One region of the Paenibacillus sp. cl141a genome, then DNA from elsewhere that is predicted to be linked to it. Evidence: predicted binding sites of a transcription regulator. Region 1 holds the regulator's gene; each other region holds the start of a gene.
What was found. Region 1 encodes LexA, which represses DNA repair genes until DNA is damaged. Its sites were predicted from a motif close to CGAACATATGTTCG; they were not measured.

Region 1 (6,493 bases):
TAACGTATCGTCTAAATCAAACAAAACCGCAGCAATCGGCATTTCTCTCCCACTCCTCATCTACATTGTGATCTACTCTATCGGGTTAGTTGTGCTCCACTGGAATTTGATGAGTCTTTGCAAACTCTTCCAATCTTTCGCCCATGGCTTTGGTATCGTAAAGATTCATCATTCGTGAGAACACCCAGTTGCCTGCTTTTCCCTTGCCTTGGATCACGACGGAACCCGAAGCCAATTTGATTTTCTCGATATCGGATACGGCCAGACGGCGTTCCCGGTTGAACTTCATGGTCGACACGGAGGCGCGCTCAATCTTCAAATAAGGCTTGCGGAGAAATATCATGAGCGCCAACAGGATATACAAGCTGACGCCAACCCAATTCAATACATCATTGCTTCCGCCGGCTGCCTGTGAAGTTGCCGTTCCGAGAAGCGCATACAAACCGGCCAATGCAACAAGCACTAACGGAAGTACATACTTACGACCCTTAAACACGTCATGCTTATCACTAATCGCAGACCCTTGATACGAGGTCAATCCCTGCTTTTTGCGCTGTTTGTTAAGCTGCGACATATTTTTGCTGACTTTTCTTTCCCATGAACGTGACATTTGGTTCCCCCTGAACTCATAATCAAAATGTTTATAAACCATATAAACTTGGGGTAACCGTAATCGATTATCCGAATGACCGGTACCCCAAGTATTATTATGCTATCCTTCTATCTGTTCACGGATCCGCTGAATATAAATCCTTGAACGGTTAATCGACTAGTGCTTTAATCGCGGGCCGCCTTTTTGTTCGTTTTCATCAACCCATTCAATCGATTCCAGCTGTTGTCTAAAGTTACTGCGAATATTGTTAAGGTATATTTCCCGAAGCTCGGCCCGTTCTTTTAGCTCCTCCTCGGTCAACCCTTCATTCTTCTTCTTTCTTGCTAATACATTGATGCGTTCTACCAAAGTATCGATGTCCATGACTTCTCCTCCAATTTCGATATCATGTATAACTAAAACATGTGAAAAAGAGCTTGTCAAGGCAACTGGGCCCTTGCAAGCTCGTCTAAGAATAAATATGAACATATGTTGCGTATAAATGGATACCGTCTATGGAGAGGTAATCCATAGTCATCTATTGTAAACGCGCTATTACGCGTAAAAGATTCAATCTGATAAGCAGAATATGATGTTCAGTAAACAGGAAGCAACCAACAGTACTTGGTGAATATTATGGAGAATGATTGCCTATAGGTTAGGAGCACCGTCAAATCACCAAACCGGCAATGACAGCACTTCTCCAGCCTGTATGTCAGGACCCTTCAATCCGTTCATTCTTCGAATGCTATCCAAATATACGCGCGTATCCATATCCGCCGGTTTATGAAGGGAAGCAATTCGCCACAAGCTATCGCCATATTGAACGATCACCTGCTTCTCTCCAGTCGGCCTCTCTGTCCCACCGGCAAAAACGGAATATGCACCTGTCCAAAAGATGGCCACAATTAGCAGGGTGAACAACAGTTTATTCAAAGGGATCGAAGCTATCTTCGATTTCAAGTAAATGCCCCAATTCTTCGATGATTGTTCTGTTACCACCGGAACGTTCTCATAAATGCTGCGGTATGTACTGTATTTCAACATGGAATCATCATCTCCCAAACAAGTGTTCTCTTATGGATTCATCTTAACACGAACACTTGTTTGATTCAATACCCAAAAGAACATTTGTTCTATTTTTATTTTAGAACTTATGTTTGTACGAACGGTAGTTCTATGTTATAATTTTCCCAAACGTTACTAAATGGGGTTGATACGGCATGTCGAAAATATCCAGCCGCCAGCTGGCGATCTTAGAGTTTATCCGCAACGAAGTTCGTAGCAAGGGTTACCCGCCTTCTGTCCGGGAAATCGGCGAGGCTGTCGGACTAGCCTCCAGTTCTACGGTCCATGGTCATCTGGACCGTTTGGAGAAGAAAGGCCTGATCCGCCGTGACCCTACGAAACCAAGAGCGATCGAGTTGCTTGGCCAAGAAGAATCCGAAAGCGCGAATCTGTTTACGCACACCATTGCCAGAGTGCCTGTCGTCGGGAAAGTCACAGCAGGCGTACCGATTACGGCCATGGAGAACATTGAAGATTATTTCCCGCTCCCGCAGCATTACGTGGGCGACGATAAGGTGTTCATGTTGTCCGTAGTCGGCGACAGTATGATTGAAGCCGGTATTCACAGCGGTGACTACGTCATCGTTCGCCAGCAGCAAACCGCGGACAATGGTGACATTGTCGTAGCAATGACAGAAGAAGATGAAGCAACCGTGAAGACCTTCTACAAGGAGAAGGATCATGTACGATTGCAGCCGGAGAATCCTACCTATGAGCCGCTGCGCTTGAACCATGTAACGATTCTCGGGAAAGTGATCGGTCTCTTCAGGGACGTGCACTAATTTCATAGATTTATGAATAAGAGGTTACCTTCCTTAATGGATGGTAACCTCTTTTTTAGGACATGCACTAGAACGTTCCGGTCTTACGCAACCCTAGAACCAACGCATTTTGCGTAAGATCTAATTGATACCTTCTTTCAGAAACATAATCCGGCGCACCTTCGCCTCCCGGTCCCTCGGTAGACTGCAGAACAAGCTTATTCTCCTTCACCTCAGGGACCGTACCGGGTCTATAATAGGAAAAGTAGGATGCCAAGGATTCATCCTGAAATCGAAGCTGAACGGCTTTACCCGTTTCATGCTCTACGGCGAACGCATAGATTTGTATGCCATGACAGTCCCTATATTGCGGTGCGAGTATAAATACATCGGCATCTTGAAACGGCAGGCGAATCATATCAACCGGAGCAGATGTCGGTTGAATAAATGTAAGACCCTCCAGCGTAGTGACTTCATTTGTACCTTGGTTAGTACTATACTGCACGCTGTAGTTTCCGGTAAACGACCGATCCGTTTCGATCCCGAAGCAGCTCGGTGCACCCAATGTCGTTATTTTTTCCTGTCCAACTGCAATAACGTTTAACCTTCCTTCATCCGTTACCCCTTGTGCCCGGATTGTCTCCTCCCTATAAGGAGGCATAGTCCCTGCTCTCTCTTGTTCCTGACTGCCAAAAGGCAACTGAAAGGCTAATAAAATAATCAGAAGCATGAACCCGCCAGCCAATCCAACTTGTAGGTACTTTCGACGTCTAGGCTTACTGTCGGTGAAAATCACGGACCTATGCACGTTTTTTTTCATTTCGGACGTGAACTTTTCATCTGAAAAGGGAGCTTTTTTAGCCCGGCTGTACCAGTCTGGTTTATCCTCACTCATCGTTCTTCTCCTTCATTAGGTTTTGTACTTTTTTCCTGGCCCGATGCAATCTGGATTTTACGGTGCCTGTCGCAATATGAAGCAGCTCCGCTATCTCATGCATTGGCATTTCATAGTATAAGTCCAGGACCAACACTTCCCTAAGCTTGCTCGGCAAAGTCATAATCATTGCCCATATTTCATCCGTATACTGCTCGTCCAAATATTCCGCTTCCGCTGACCGGCTTGACGAACTGGCGATAAGCTTGTCTTTAAGGATGACTTTCCGAAAGAAAAAAGCCTGTTTGTACCGGAACGCCGTATGTCGCGTGATCGTCAGCAGCCACGTTTTCAGCGTCGCGTGACCGCGAAAGGTATGTATGCCGTAATAGGCCTTAATAAAGGCTTCTTGTGCAATATCGTCTGCCAAGGCATGCTGTTTGGTCAAAAAATACGCATAATTCCATACATCATTTCCATATTCGTTCATGATTTTATCCAGCGTCTGGCTGTCCATGACCGTCATCTGCTTCAAGTATTCGAGCTCCAACCGATTCACCTCATCTAATTAGAGTCATGGAAGCGAGGAAAGGTTCCTTTTTTCGCAAAAAAAGAATCTCCCCGTAGGTAAGGGAAGATTCTATTCTATAAAGTATAAACAATCCGATCTTTCTATTGCGCTAAAATGTTGATATAAAGATACTACTTAACATATCCACTTACAATCCTAATATTGGGCTTCAATATATGAGAACTATACCGACTCACAAATCATGCTGTTTACTAATGAATTTTAAATGCTGAAATCATGTCTGCTCATGTCTGCATTTAAAAAATCCCCGCTGCCACTTGGCAGCGGGGATCCCTCTATTAATACATTGTAATGTACTGATCGCGTTCCCATTGGTGAACTTGCGTTCTATACATATCCCATTCGATCTCTTTCAGCTCGTAGAAGTGAGCCAGCGCATGGTCACCGAGTGCATCCGAGATGACTTCGCTGCGGATCAATTCGTTGAGCGCTTCTTTCAGGTTTGCCGGCAAGCTTGGGATGCCTTCCTCGATGCGCTCTTCTTCCGTCATCACGTAGATGTTGCGGTCGATCGGTGCCGGAAGCGACAGCTCACGCTTAACACCGTCCAAGCCAGCTTTCAGCATGACAGCCAGAGCCAGATACGGATTCGCCGCCGGATCCGGGTTACGCACTTCAATGCGCGTGCTCAGACCGCGGGATGCTGGAATACGAATCATCGGGCTGCGGTTGCTTGCAGACCATGCCACGTAGCAAGGTGCTTCGTAACCAGGCACGAGACGCTTGTACGAGTTCACCGTCGGGTTCGTGATCGCAGCAAACGCGCGTGCATGCTTAAGAATACCCGCCATATAGTTCCGAGCCGTTACGCTCAGGCCAAGCTCGTCGCTCTCATCAACGAACGCGTTCTCGCCGCCTTTGAACAGCGATTGGTTGCAGTGCATGCCGGAGCCGTTTACGCCGAATAACGGTTTTGGCATAAAGGTTGCAATCAGTCCATGCTGACGAGCGATCGTCTTAACAACCAATTTAAAGGTTTGAATCTGGTCAGCCGCTTTGATCGCATCTGCGTACTTGAAGTCAATTTCGTGCTGGCCCGGTGCTACCTCATGGTGAGAAGCTTCGATTTCGAAGCCCATCTCTTCCAGCGTCAACACGATGTCGCGGCGGCAGTTCTCGCCGAGATCGGTAGGCGCCAGGTCAAAGTATCCGCCTTGGTCATTCAGCTCCATGGTCGGATTGCCTTTTTCGTCGGTTTTGAACAGGAAGAATTCCGGCTCCGGACCGACATTCATGGAAGTGAAGCCCATCTCTTCGGCTTCCTTCAGTGCTCTCTTCAGAATCCCGCGCGGATCTCCTGCAAACGGGGTGCCGTCCGGCATGTAAACATCACAGATCAGACGTGCGACGCGGTCCTCGGATACCCAAGGGAAGATCATGAAGGTATCCAGATCCGGGTACAGGTACATATCGGATTCCTCGATACGAACATACCCTTCGATGGAAGAACCGTCAAACATCATTTTATTATCAAGCGCTTTAGGCAGCTGGCTTACCGGAATTTCAACGTTTTTGATCGTTCCAAGCAAATCTGTAAATTGCAAGCGGATAAATCGAACATTTTCTTCTTTGGCGATGCGTAGAATGTCCTCTCTGGTATAACTCACTTTATCCTCTCCTTTTTAAATAAAAACTAGACTCCATGAAGAATGACAGCATGGCAATCCTTATTTATTAAAAAACCGGGATAATTCCCCTTGAATCAATGAAACCTGACCCGGTCTTTTAGCGGTAATCAATTCCTGCTTCAGCAAACGGCGCAGCTGCGACTCCGACATCTCACGGCGTCTGTTCTCCGTATCCGGCGTAATGACGGTAGCCTCTTCAGACTCTTTCGTGACCGGGTTCATGACTTGTTTAATGCCGGCAATGTTCACGCCTTTTTCAATCAAAGCCTTAATCTCTAGCAGTCGCTCCACATCATTGAAGGAAAACAGGCGTTGGTTGCCCGACGTACGGGCTGGGACAATTAAATTATGCTGCTCATAATAGCGAATTTGTCTGGCAGATAGATCCGTAAGCTTCATAACAATGCCTATCGGAAATAACGCCATATTCCTCCGAATCTCATCACCCATATCTCATCAACCTTCCAAGTGGTTATTCTGATCCTATTGTACATTTCCTGATCAGCCACGTCAACCGCATGTAAGGATAACTCACAATAGTTTACGATCTTTCATGTTTTGGAGTGCCATAAGTACCCCATATTTAACATGAGAATAAGTCAAACCACCCTGCATGTAGCCGATATAGGGTGAACGGATAGGCGCATCCGCGGACAATTCCAGGCTTCCTCCCTGAATGAACGTGCCTGCCGCCATGATCACCGGATGCTCATATCCCGGCATATCCCAAGGTTCGGGAACCACATGGCTGTCCACGGCCGCGGCCCGTTGTATCCCTTGAACAAAAGCGATCAGATGTTCCGCTCCGCTAAAAGATACCGCCTGGATCAAATCGGTACGCTCATCCTGCCAGCCCGGCTTGGTCGTAAATCCCACGGCTTCAAACATCGCGGCAGCATAGACGCTCCCCTTGATGGCTTGCCCGACGGTGGAAGGTGCCAGGAATAAGCCCTGATAGATTCCTCGAGTCGTTCCCAG
Region 2 (6,493 bases), on a different contig from region 1:
GCGCTTCTGATCAACAATTTCCCGTTTGTATTTTTGGGGATTCCGTTTGATGTCATTGCGATCTGGGCTGCCGCGCTGATTACGATCTATTCGGGAATCGAATATTTTGTCCAGAACAGGCACCTTCTCAAAGGTACCGGGGCATAACGGCAATAGGAGCCATCCTATTGCTTTTTTCTTCCACCGGGTAAGGAATAACGAAGGCAGTTACTAACGAAGAGATAGAAGATACGGGAGGATCGATGAATCATGAAAGCAGAAATCATTGCAGTTGGAACAGAACTTCTCCTCGGACAGATCGTGAATACCAATGCGCAGTATTTGTCCAGACAGCTTGCTTCAATGGGGATCGACGTGTACTATCAAACCGTTGTCGGGGACAACCTGGAGAGGCTCAAGGAGGCCTTGCGCCTGTCCAGCAGCAGAGCCGATATTGTACTCCTGTCCGGCGGTCTCGGTCCCACGCAGGACGATCTGACGAAGGATGCGCTGGCTTCCTTTCTAAATCGTTCCTTGCATATCGACCGGATGGCCATGGACCGGATTGAACGCTTCTTTCATGAGCGGGGATCCGTCATGACCGAGAACAATCGGCGCCAGGCGCTCGCCATCGAGGGCGGCACCCCGCTTCCGAACGAGACAGGCCTCGCTGTCGGGAACGCGGTATCCCATGAAGGCACTCATTATATCGTTTTGCCGGGGCCGCCCAAAGAATTGATGCCGATGTTTGAGCAGGAGGCCAAGCCTTGGCTTCTGCAGCATGTGCTCACGGATGAGCTTCCCATCTATTCGAAGATGCTTAAATTCGCGGGCATTGGGGAGTCCGCGCTGGATCAGCGCCTGGAGGACCTGATTACGGCCCAGACCGATCCGACGATTGCTTTGTATGCCAAGGATGGGGAGGTCACCGTCCGTATCTCCACGAAGGCCTCCAGCGAGTCTGAGGCGCTGGTCCGGCTGAATGAACTCGAAGCCAGGATCCGGGAGAGAGGGCCTGAATTTATGTATGCCAACGAGGATGTGCCTATCGAAAAGGTCATCGTGGACATGATGGCCGATCGAAGCTGGACGCTGAGCGCCGCGGAGAGCTGCACGGGAGGACTTGTAGCGGAGACCCTGACCTCCATTCCCGGAAGCGCATCGATGTTTCTTGGGGGGATCATCTGTTACACCAACCAGATCAAGGAGAAGCTTGTGCATATCCCGCATGCGCTGCTGGAGGGGGACGATGCGCCGGGGGCCGTCAGTGCGGAGGTTGCAGAAGCGCTTGCGGACCATGTCCGGATGGTAACCGACAGCGACTTCGGTTTATCGGTGACAGGCGTGGCAGGTCCGGGTTACGCGGAACGCAAGCCAATAGGGCTGGTCTACATCGGATTGTCCCAACGGGGCAAAGAAACGGAAGTGCATGAGCTGAACCTCCAAGGCAACCGCGAAACGATCCGGCTCCGCGCAACCAAGGCGCTGCTATACCGGCTTTGGCAGCGTCTCGTAGCGTCTGAGCAGGCTTAGGCTTCGTGGCCAAGGCGACCGGGCAATTGAAAAAGTAAAAAATTTACACCTTGCTAAATAGCTGTTCTTGAATTCAGGAGCCGTTCCAAGTATAATGGGAAATACGGAAGAACCGTGGCATATCGATTGATGTTGCCACGGTTCTTGTTCTTTATACATAGGGTTCGGAGCATGAACGGGAAGGGGAGCTGAATAAAAAAAACGAATGTATGTTCGAAAAAAAGCTTGGCAAACGTGTCAAAACAAGGTATGATAAGACTATCAACAGTGAAGGGTTGTGGAACAATTGTCAGATCGTCGTGCTGCGCTGGAAATGGCGCTTCGTCAGATAGAGAAACAGTTCGGAAAAGGTTCCATTATGAAACTGGGTGAATCCACCCATATGCAGGTAGAGATTGTGCCAAGCGGATCGTTGGCATTGGATATAGCTTTAGGAACCGGCGGCTTGCCTAGAGGCCGGATTATTGAAGTGTACGGACCGGAATCCTCCGGTAAAACAACAGTAGCCCTGCATGCTATCGCAGAGGTTCAGAAGGCTGGCGGACAAGCTGCATTTATCGATGCCGAGCATGCCCTGGATCCATCGTATGCAAACAAATTGGGCGTTAACATTGATGAATTGCTGCTCTCCCAACCGGATACGGGCGAGCAGGCGCTGGAAATTGCGGAGGCTCTGGTACGGAGCGGCGCCGTCGATGTCATCGTTATTGACTCGGTCGCCGCGCTTGTACCGAAAGCCGAGATCGAAGGCGACATGGGTGATTCCCACGTGGGTCTGCAAGCCCGTCTGATGTCCCAGGCTCTTCGTAAATTGTCGGGAGCCATCAATAAGTCGAAAACGATTGCCATCTTTATCAACCAGCTTCGCGAGAAGGTTGGTGTTATGTTCGGTAACCCTGAAACAACCCCAGGCGGACGTGCTCTGAAGTTCTATTCCACGGTTCGTTTGGACGTGCGTCGAATTGAGAGCATCAAAATGGGCAACGATGTGGTGGGTAACCGAACACGGATTAAGGTTGTCAAGAACAAGGTAGCTCCACCATTCAAACAGGCCGAGCTTGATATTATGTACGGCGAAGGCATCTCTAGAGAGGGAAGCCTGATCGATATCGGTACAGAACTGGATATCGTGGATAAGAGCGGAGCATGGTATTCTTATGCCGGTGACCGTCTTGGTCAAGGCCGCGAGAATGCGAAGCAATTCTTGAAGGAGAATCCGGAGATCGCAAGCGTGATCGAGAACAAGATCCGTGAAGCGAGTAACCTGACGACGGCTGTTCCTGAGCCTTCCGACAAGGAGAAGGAACAAGAGCAATTGGAAGAGCAAGAGTTGTTTAAGGTAGAGTAATAAATCAATCGCTGGTTAACGATGACAGTGTTGGGGACCGTCCGGTGTGGGTAACGCCAGACGGTCTTCTTTGCATTTATTTCTGCCACCATCAATGGTCTTGGCGATGTGTCGGGAAGCGTGCAGCAGTGAAGGGAGCGTCGTATGGATATAGAGAATAAAGAAATGTCGGGGCTGGCGGAATCCTCGGGAATTGGACATTTTCCGGAAGACGAGGATCTGGTCATAACCTCAGTCGAAATGCTGAAAAAGCCCAAACACCGGTATCAAATCGCGTTCGGACCGTACCTTATGACCGTTCATGAAGACGTGATGCTTAAATATCGCATGTTGAAGGGAAATGTTTTTCGCAAGGAAGAGCTGCAGGAGATTGTCGTGGCAGATGAGCGGCAGCGGGCTTACGTGGAAGCGCTGAATCATTTGGCGCGGAAACCAAGGACGACTCAGGAGATCACGCAGCGTTTGCAGCAAAAGGGGTTCGAGCCCGGCAGCGTGGAGACGACGCTGGAACGCCTCGAGAAGGACAAGCTGGTGGATGACGCGCTGTACGCTAAGATGTGGGCAGAGCAGCGCATGACGAGCCATAAGAAGGGACGGCTGTGGGTTAAGCAGGAGCTGAGACAGAAGGGAATCGGCACCCAGCTGATTTCGGAGGCTTTGGGCGAGATCAGCGCAGAATCGGAATTGGAGAGCTGCCTGGCCGTTGGCCGTAAAAAATGGCAGCAAACCCAGGGGGAGCTGCTGGATCGCAAACGTAAAACCGGAGCATATTTAATGCGTAGGGGTTTTGGGGGAGAGCCTGTGCGCCAGGCCCTCAAACTTCTGATCGAAGAGGATCAGGAGGAAGCCGATTGGGACGAAGAGCCGGATGATTTTGAATAAAGCGCAAGCAGGTGCGCATTTTTTCGCGAAAGAAATGGTTTCACTGGATGAAACTGACGTTTACCCATTGCTTTCCCTTGACAATATCTTTTTATAAATACTAAAATAAATATGAATCTTTTTATCATAAATTAGAATCCTTTTTCCTTCCAAAAAAGTGACTACTTTGTGAAAGATTCTTAAATCGCCAATTCATAGTGAAATGTATTCCGCTGGCTAAGGCGGGATTTGCGTACGATCATGATGGCGTGCGCAGTATGGACGGCAGCTTCCACTGCCGGAAAATTTTATGTATGAATGAGTAACCTGACAATTGCACATTTTCCCAAGGAATGCCTTGGAGGAAACAACGAGGAGGTGAACAGATGGAAACTTGGATCTGGATCATAATCGTTCTCGCTGTAGCCGCTATATTCTTTGGGTTCGGTTATTTTATTCGCAAATCCCTTGCAGAAGCTAAAATTTCCAGTGCCGAGCATGCCGCTTTGCAGATCGTCGAAAGTGCGAAGAAGGAAGCAGAAGCATTGAAGAAAGAAACGGTTCTCGAAGCTAAAGACGAAGTTCATAAAATCAGAGCCGAAGCTGAAAAAGACACTCGCGAGCGCCGGAATGAAATTCAACGGCAGGAGCGCAGATTGTTGCAAAAGGAAGAGTCGCTGGATAAAAAAATAGAATCTTTGGAACGTAAAGAAGAACAAGTGGCGAACAAAGAGAAACGAATAGAGGAAACCCAGCAGCAAATCGATGCCATTTACAAGAAGCAAACGACGGAACTGGAGCGCATCTCCAACCTGACGATGGAGGATGCCCGCAGCATCATTCTCAGCAATGTCGAGCAAGAAGTTCGTCATGAAACCGCTCAGATGATCAAAGAAATCGAGCAGCAGGCGAAGGAAGAAGCAGATAAGAAATCACGCGAGATCATCACGCTGGCTATTCAACGCTGTGCGGCTGATCACGTAGCTGAGACCACGGTTTCTGTTGTCACCTTGCCGAACGAAGAAATGAAAGGCCGAATTATCGGACGTGAAGGCCGAAACATTCGTGCGCTTGAGACCCTTACAGGGATTGACCTTATTATCGATGATACTCCGGAAGCTGTCATTCTGTCCGGATTTGATCCGATTCGCCGTGAAATTGCCCGTACGGCTTTGGAAAAGCTCGTGGCGGACGGACGGATTCATCCGGCTCGTATCGAAGAAATGGTGGAGAAATCCCGCAAGGAAGTGGACGAACGCATTCGCGAGTATGGAGAACAAGCCACTTTCGAGGTTGGTGTACACGGTTTGCATCCGGATTTGATCAAAATTTTGGGTCGACTGAAATTCCGTACGAGCTATGGACAAAATGTGTTGAAACACTCCATGGAAGTGGCCTATTTGACTGGCCTGATGGCCGGCGAACTGGGCGAAGACATCGTGCTTGCGAAACGGGCAGGACTGTTGCATGACATCGGTAAAGCGCTGGATCATGAAGTGGAAGGATCGCACGTTGAAATCGGCGTGGAGCTGGCGAAGAAGTATAAGGAACATCCGGTGGTTATCAACAGCATTGCCTCTCATCACGGCGATTGCGAAGCAACTTCGGTTATTGCCATGCTGGTGGGCGCAGCTGACGCATTGTCCGCTGCCAGACCGGGAGCACGCAGAGAGACGCTTGAGACGTACATCCGTCGTCTTGAGAAGCTCGAGGAAATTTCCGAATCCTTTGAAGGCGTTGAGAAATCCTACGCCATTCAAGCAGGACGTGAAGTTCGCGTCATGGTGCAACCGGAAAAAATCGACGATGCCGAAGCATTCCGCTTGGCACGCGACATTACCAAAACGATTGAAAATGAACTGGATTATCCGGGTCATATTAAAGTCACCGTTATCCGGGAAACCCGTGCGGTCGATTACGCGAAATAGAGTTTGGACCTTAAAAAGTGGCCGCATTCCGGCCACTTTTTATCTTTAAGATATCCGAAAATACATATCGGACTATCCATGAATCGGGAACCGCCTGCCCGGGATCAAGTCAGGACAGGACAGGCTCCCCTGAAGGAGTGATTGACATCAAAGTATTATTCATCGGAGACATTGTCGGCAGCACAGGACGCAAGGCGCTGAAAGCTTCCCTTCCGGAGCTGAAGTCCAAATATAATCCGCACATCATTATTGCCAATGGGGAGAACGCGGCTTCAGGACGCGGCATCACCTCGGCCATAGCCAATGAATTTTTCAATTGGGGCATTCATGGCATCACCTTGGGAAACCACACGTGGGATAACAAGGATATTTTTGAGTTTATCGACGACGAACCCCGCATGATTCGGCCGGCGAACTTTCCGCCGGGGACACCCGGCCGCGGATACACCGTCATTAAAGCGAACGGCAAACAGCTGGCGATCGTGAATCTGCAGGGACGGACATTCCTGCCAGCCATCGATTGCCCGTTCCGGACTGCCGATGACATCGTGGAAACACTGCGCCAGAAGCACAAATGCATCCTTGTGGATTTTCATGCTGAGGCGACCTCGGAGAAAATTGCCATGGGATGGCATCTGGAAGGCCGTGCCTCGATGGTGGTCGGCACGCACACCCACGTGCAGAGCAATGACGATACCATACTCCCGGGAGGAACGGCATACATTACGGATACCGGCATGGTCGGCTCTAAGGAAGGCATCCTCGGCATGCAGCGCGATGCGGTCATGTATAAATTCAAGACCCAGCTTCCTGCCCGTTTCCAGGTCGACGAGGGCAAATGGCA
Region 3 (6,493 bases), on a different contig from region 1:
ATTCTATCTCATATAAGTTAGTGCCTATTTATTAATGGAAAGTGTGCCTGATTTCAATCGTTAGGCCCTTTATTTGCAGCCCGGAGCAGATGAGGCCGGCAAACAGCAATCCTTGGCATTTGGTGCCACTGCTGATGCCACATGCACCGGTCTCCGGCAGCTCCAGCCCACCTTTGACGCCGCCTCCAGATCGCAGTCCATATAGGCTGCAATGGATCAGACCTGCTCATACCCTGTAGCCATGAGGAAAGTCGGAGCCCGGCCATAATTCTTCATCCCGACAAGATAAAAGTTTTTATTGAAATGACGAAGTTCTTTCTCCCCATGAGGTCTTACGGTGCCGCAGCTGTGTACATTCGGATCAATTAGCGGAGCCAGCGCCTCAACGCTGATTGGATGATTGTAGCAACCGATCTGCAGCGCGTCTAGCATCCATTTTTTGGATTTGTATCGGAGTGTGCTCGGAATCACACTCCGATATACAAAAAAGGTATCCGGTTCACCAAAGCGGCTAGGATGTCTCTCATGCCGATAATCCCGCCGCCACCGTGCGGTTGCGTCCTTCCCCCTTCGCCCGGTACAGCGCCATATCCGCCGCTTGAAATACATCCTCCCGGCTTCCCCCGTGATCCGGATACAGCGATACGCCGATCGATACGGTGAGCGTTCCGGAATAAGGGGTCGGGGAAATCAGGATCGCCCTGCGTATCCGTTCAGCCATACGGTATGCCGTATCCAGGCTGCGTTCGCGAAGAAGAATGACAAACTCTTCCCCGCCAAAACGGGAGCATACCGCATCCGCGGGAGCGCAATCCACCATGACGGCCGCCACGAGCTTCAGGATCTGATCGCCGGTTTGATGGCCATATGTATCGTTTATCGCTTTGAAATGGTCGATATCCAGGAGAATAACGGCATACGGTTCCCGTAGCGCATCCCAAGACTCAAGGCAGCGTTCCAGCTCCCGGCGATTGGACAGCCCCGTCAATGGATCCGTGATCGCTTCCTGCTGCAGCGACTGCGTCTGCTTGGCCATCGTTTCCGCAGCAGCTCCCATGATCCGGTTCAACTGGTCGGCTTCCCGGTTCCAATGCGGCCGAAATTCCTGGGAAGACACCATTTGGCCGGCTGCTACCGATTTCGTTAATTTATAGAGCCGGGTAAACGGGGCGGCAATTCTTGCGGCCGTATATACGGCAATGAACAGCATGAGCGCGATGGGAAACAGCATGCTTCTCAGCTGGTCCTGCAAATTTCGATTGACATCGGCCAGGATGGAGCTTACCGACGTCTGCATGACGATCCCCCAGCCATTCATCGCCACGCTGGCATAACCCGTCAAGTAATCGTCGCCCTGTGTATTCGTCACGCGTTGCATGCCGCTCTCGCCATCCATGAGCCGTCTCACGACCACGTTAGAACTCACGTCCTCCCCGACCCGGCTTTCCTCCAGATGATAGAGCACCTTCCCGCCGGAATCCACGATATAGGAATAGGAGTCCTCTTCATTTCCAGCACCCGATCCGAGGATCCGATGCAATATATTGTTTTCTTCCAGATAAATCGTGCCTGCTATCATACCGCAGTACTTGCCGGATCCGTCAAAAATCGGCTCGCTCGCAAACACAATCCAGCGGCCGGTCGGACTCCTATACGGTACCGAAAGATAGGATTTTCTCTCATTTAATGCTTGAACGGCCCCCTCCGTTATTAATCGGGCAGGGTTGACCTGATTCACCGCAGGAGAAACAACCCGAATGCTCCCCCTTTCGTCGGCCCAAAATACGGAATTGAAATAAGGGCTGCTCTTGAGCATAAGATCAAAAATGACCTGCAGCTCCTTTTCGTCGGATGCCGCTCTTGCTTCAATGGCCGGGTTGCTTGCGGCGGCGCGCAGACTTTGGCGCATCCCCGAGAAAAGCGCTTCAATGGTAACCGCCATTTTTTGCGCGGATGATAAATTCAGCGACATGGTCGTGTCGTACAGGGATCGTTTCTCGTTTTTATACTGGATGTAGACCATGATCGACATCGTCATCAGGATGGATAATGAAACCAAGGCAGGCATGACCATCGCAAGACTGATTTTGAGGCGTCGTTTGGGTATGTTCATGGAGGCTGTACCCCTACTCTTATGAAAATTTTTTCCGGATGAATACACGATCTTTTCATATTACTTCACAAACGTTTTGGAGTCCATATAGGGAATGCCGGATCATGCTCTGTATTTACCAGTTGCATAACGAACGTATGTTCGTTATATAATAGTGGGGAGCATATGAAGAACGATGAGGAGGCATCAGGCATGTCCGCGTCTCCGCTGCAAACCGAGGAAGAGCTGCTGTCCGTCAAGGACTGCGTCATTCTGCCGATTTTGCTGGACGTGCTGGAACGGGATATCCGCAGCATGAAGCATACCGGCATAAGCGACTATTACGTGTTCCATCTGCAGACCATTCAGAAGATTACGTTCGCGAAGCTCGCCGAGCTCAAGAGAAGCTGCCGCGCACGCGGCATCGCCATTCTGGAAACCCGGCGCCAGAAGCACTCCGTCACCATCCGCTACCGATGTCGCGGCTACCAGCATGACATGGAGCTGATGTGGGATTTTGTGAGAGCCGATATTCAAATGCGTCTGGCTGAAACATTTCACATTCGTCTCGAATAGGAGGAATCATCATGCATAAACGCAAGCAGCGCGTCGTTTTTCTGGCGGACTGCCAGTCCTTTTATGCCTCTGTTGAAAAAGCGGCGAATCCCGCATACCAACACAGACCCCTGGTCGTCTCCGGCGACCCTTCCCGGCGAAGCGGCATCATTCTCGCGGCATGCCCGCTTGCGAAGGACCACGGGGTCACCACGGCGGAGCCCCTGTGGCAGGCCCAGCAGAAATGCCCCGATCTGGTCGTGATGAAACCGCGCATGAGCGCCTATATCCGGGTATCCCTGCAGATTATGAGCATTCTCGAATCCTATTCCGATCTCGTGGAGCCGTTCAGCATTGATGAGCAATTCATCGATGTGACGGCAAGCTTGGCGCACTTTGGCTGCACGCCGAAGGAGCTTGCCCGGCATATTCAGATGCGGGTGCGGCGCGAGACCGGCGTCTATACCCGAGTGGGCATCGGGCGCAACAAGGTTCTTGCCAAGCTGGCCTGCGACAATTTTGCCAAGAAGAATGAGGACGGCATCTTTGAGCTGAACGAGGCCACCATGGACGCGCTCTGGGCTTGCCCCACCCATAAAATGTTCGGCGTGGGCTCGCGGACCACGAAGCATCTGGCACGGCTCGGCATCCAGACCATCGGGGAGCTGGCCCATACGCCGCTTCCCGATCTCAAATTCAAAATGAAGCGCTACATGAAAAAAAACTGCGACATCTGGAGCGAAGTGCTGTGGCGAACCGCCAATGGTTATGATGATTCCCCAGTGACGCCCGATGCATTCGACGGGCAAAAAGGAATCGGCCGCCAGACCACGCTTCCTGTCGATTATCACGACCAGCAGGACATCGATGTCGTGCTGAACGAGCTCTCCATGCTCATCTGCCAGCGGGCGCGGGCCAAAGGCTACATGGGCAACGTGGTCCACGCCGGCGCCCAGGGCGCCGATTTCGATCGCCCTGTGGGGTTCTCCCGCCAAATGAAGATTGCCGAGCCGACGCATCTGTCCCGCGAAGTGTATGCGGCTGCCAAGGAGCTGTTCCGCAAGCACTGGGACGGCGGCCCTGTCCGCAAAATCTGGGTCTCCCTCGGAGAACTGCAGAGTGACGCGGTTTACCAGCTGTCTCTCTTCGGCGACCGGGAGCGGCTCATGTATTTGGAACATACCATGGACGATATCAACAACCAATACGGTCCCTCCTCCGTCTACTTCGGCTCATCGCTAACCAAAACCAGCCAGCTGAAATTTCTGAACGCCAAGATCGGAGGACACTACAAATGAAAAAACTAACGGAAAACGGTCTATGGGAATCCAGCCGCATGATGCTGTTTGAGCATCGCGACGCCATTTTGGAGAAGCAGGGCGAGAAGCATAAGCAGACCCACCCTCTTCTGGATGAGCAGCAGGTGCAGTGGATTATAGAAAAGATCAGCACGGCTTACCGGAGCAAGGAAACCATACAGCTGCAAGTATACGGGGAGTACGGAAATTACGCGGTAAACGGAAGGATCTCCCGAATCAATACCCTGAACGAGCGGTTGCTTGTCGGGGATACTTGGATTAATCTGGTAGATATACTGGAGGTTGAAACGGCGGAGACGTGTGATTGACTGCCGCGCGCATCCATATCCGCGCCGCCGTCTTGCCCATGCCGTATCCCCTGCCTGCTGCCCTCTCGGATCATCGGAGCCAGGGGATACGGCCAATTCGTTACATTCTGGATCAAGAGCCCCGCCCATCCCGGCTGCAGTGTTCCCCCTTGCTGCGGCAGCATCAGCGGGAAACCATTATAACGTCGCCTGATCCGCTGCAAGGAATCCACCCGCCATACGGTCGTCCGCCATGCCAAAAATCCCCTGCCGGGTCTGCTCTAAAGACCTTGCAGGGGATTTGGCGCGCTCCTTATCAATGCGGAACAAAGACGAGCTGCAGCACGAACAGCACGGCAAAAATATACATCAGCGGGTGAACCGCCTTCCACTTGCCCTTCACGATTTTCATGAGCGGGTATGAAATAAAACCGAGCGCAATCCCAGTTGCGATGCTGGACGTAAGCGGCATGGTCAAAATCACGAGAAACGCAGGGAACGCTTCATCAAAATCATTCCACCGGATGTGCTGAACGTTGCTCAGCATCAGACAGCCCACCACGATAAGCGAAGGTGCCGTGATGGCGGACAATCCGGCCACCGCCCCGATCAGCGGGCTAAAGAAGGCCGCAACCACGAACAGCCCGGCAACGACCACCGAGGTTAAGCCTGTGCGGCCGCCTGCGCCGACACCGGCTGCGGATTCGATATACGCCGTGGTCGGGCTTGTGCCGACCATGGAACCGGCCACGGTTGCCACCGAATCGGAGAACATGGCACGTTCCGCGCGGGGCAGCTTGTTATCCTTCATCAGCCCCGCCTGCTCTGCCACGCCAACGACCGTGCCCGTGGTATCGAACAGCGTTACAAGCAGGAATGAGAACACGACGGCATAGAGCCCGTGCCTGATCACATCCGAGGCGGCCGTAATCGGGTTCCATACCAGAATGCCTTCTGGCAGCGTGGGAACGGACATAATCCCGCCGGTGAAGGACAGCATATCGGCAAAATAAGCGATAATTCCGGTGAAAATCATGCCGATGAACAAGGCGCCCTTCACATCGCGGGACAGCAGCACGAGCGTAACCGCCAAGCCTACCAAGGCGAGCACGACCGATGGCTGGTGCAAATCGCCGAGCGCTACCAGATTATCCGGATGCGCGGTAATAATGCCGCTCATCCGCAGACCGATAAAAGCAATGAACAGGCCGATCCCGACCGTGATCGCATGCTTCAGGTTCGCCGGGATCATCTCAATTAACCTGCGCCGCAGGGAAGTCATCGATAACAGCAGAAACAGAATACCGGCGATAAAAACGGCGGAAAAGGCTTCAATATAACCAAGTCCGGCATGCCCTTGGACAACGGAATACGTAAAATAAGCATTCAGCCCCATCCCCGGCGCCACGGCAATCGGGTAGCGGGCTACGAGCCCCATGAGCAGCGTACCGATGACGGCGGCAATAATCGTAGCCGTGAAGCTTTGTTCAAACGGCACGCCCGCTTGCGACAGTATCAGCGGATTCACCACAGTCACATAAGCCATCGTAAAAAATGTCGTGGTCCCGGCAACAACTTCGGTTTTGACCGACGTGCCGTTAGCTTTTAAATCAAACACGAAAAATCCTCCATTCATGATGCTCGGCCCGGCTGAGCGCCGGACCCTTTTGGTAAGTTGTGCAATATTTGATATACTCAAACACAAACGAGCCGTCATCCTTATATGGCCATTCCGTCGGGAATGCCAGCATAAGTCGATGTTCAGATCTAAAGCGACTCGAATGAGAGGAGGCCTTGAAACGATGTGCGGACGTTTTACGCTCACCGTTACTTGGGAAGAGCTGATGACCAGGTATCTCATTGATCCCGAATCGGTCTCTCCCTTTCACGTTCCCAGGTACAACATCGCGCCTACGCAGATGGTCACGGCCATTATCCATGACGGGAGCACCAACCGGATCGGACAGCTGCAATGGGGGCTTGTCCCTTCCTGGGCCAAGGATTCCTCGGGCGGAGCCAAAATGATCAATGCCCGCAGTGAAACGCTGGAAGACAAGCCTGCCTATAGGATGCCCTTTTATCGGAAAAGATGCCTGATTCCTGCAGACGGTTTTTACGAATGGCAGAAAAGCGGCAATGGCAAGCAGCCCTTTCGCATTGGATTGAAGAACGGCGAAATATTCAGCATGGCCGGCCTGTACGACACCTGGATCACCCCAGGGGGCGAAAAGCTGAGCACC

Region 2: a site for LexA is predicted at 1,715-1,728, ahead of recA (recombinase RecA). Genes of this name have one in related genera too.
Region 3: a site for LexA is predicted at 2,244-2,257, ahead of BMX45_RS25290 (YhjD family protein). Genes of this name have one in related genera too.

The regions. Positions count from the first base shown of each region.
Region 1 covers NZ_FNZO01000008.1:232,478-238,970, forward strand. Annotated here, with positions in the region: gene BMX45_RS21510 (HAD family hydrolase) at 1-42, opposite strand, end outside; gene BMX45_RS21515 (hypothetical protein) at 86-610, opposite strand; gene BMX45_RS21520 (DUF896 domain-containing protein) at 770-976, opposite strand; gene BMX45_RS21525 (LysM peptidoglycan-binding domain-containing protein) at 1,268-1,639, opposite strand; gene lexA (transcriptional repressor LexA) at 1,816-2,442, shown strand; gene BMX45_RS21535 (hypothetical protein) at 2,510-3,316, opposite strand; gene BMX45_RS21540 (RNA polymerase sigma factor) at 3,309-3,845, opposite strand; gene glnA (type I glutamate--ammonia ligase) at 4,166-5,494, opposite strand; gene BMX45_RS21550 (MerR family transcriptional regulator) at 5,555-5,965, opposite strand; gene BMX45_RS21555 (methionine gamma-lyase family protein) at 6,047-6,493, opposite strand, start outside.
Region 2 covers NZ_FNZO01000001.1:401,840-408,332, forward strand. Annotated here, with positions in the region: gene pgsA (CDP-diacylglycerol--glycerol-3-phosphate 3-phosphatidyltransferase) at 1-147, shown strand, start outside; gene BMX45_RS01910 (competence/damage-inducible protein A) at 250-1,512, shown strand; gene recA (recombinase RecA) at 1,799-2,860, shown strand; gene BMX45_RS01920 (regulatory protein RecX) at 3,005-3,742, shown strand; gene rny (ribonuclease Y) at 4,108-5,649, shown strand; gene BMX45_RS01930 (TIGR00282 family metallophosphoesterase) at 5,787-6,493, shown strand, end outside.
Region 3 covers NZ_FNZO01000012.1:40,269-46,761, forward strand. Annotated here, with positions in the region: partial or broken gene BMX45_RS25280 (glutamate synthase) at 70-390, opposite strand; gene BMX45_RS25285 (sensor domain-containing diguanylate cyclase) at 524-2,113, opposite strand; gene BMX45_RS25290 (YhjD family protein) at 2,306-2,668, shown strand; gene BMX45_RS25295 (DNA polymerase IV) at 2,680-3,945, shown strand; gene BMX45_RS25300 (YolD-like family protein) at 3,942-4,274, shown strand; gene BMX45_RS25305 (NCS2 family permease) at 4,570-5,871, opposite strand; gene BMX45_RS25310 (SOS response-associated peptidase) at 6,056-6,493, shown strand, end outside.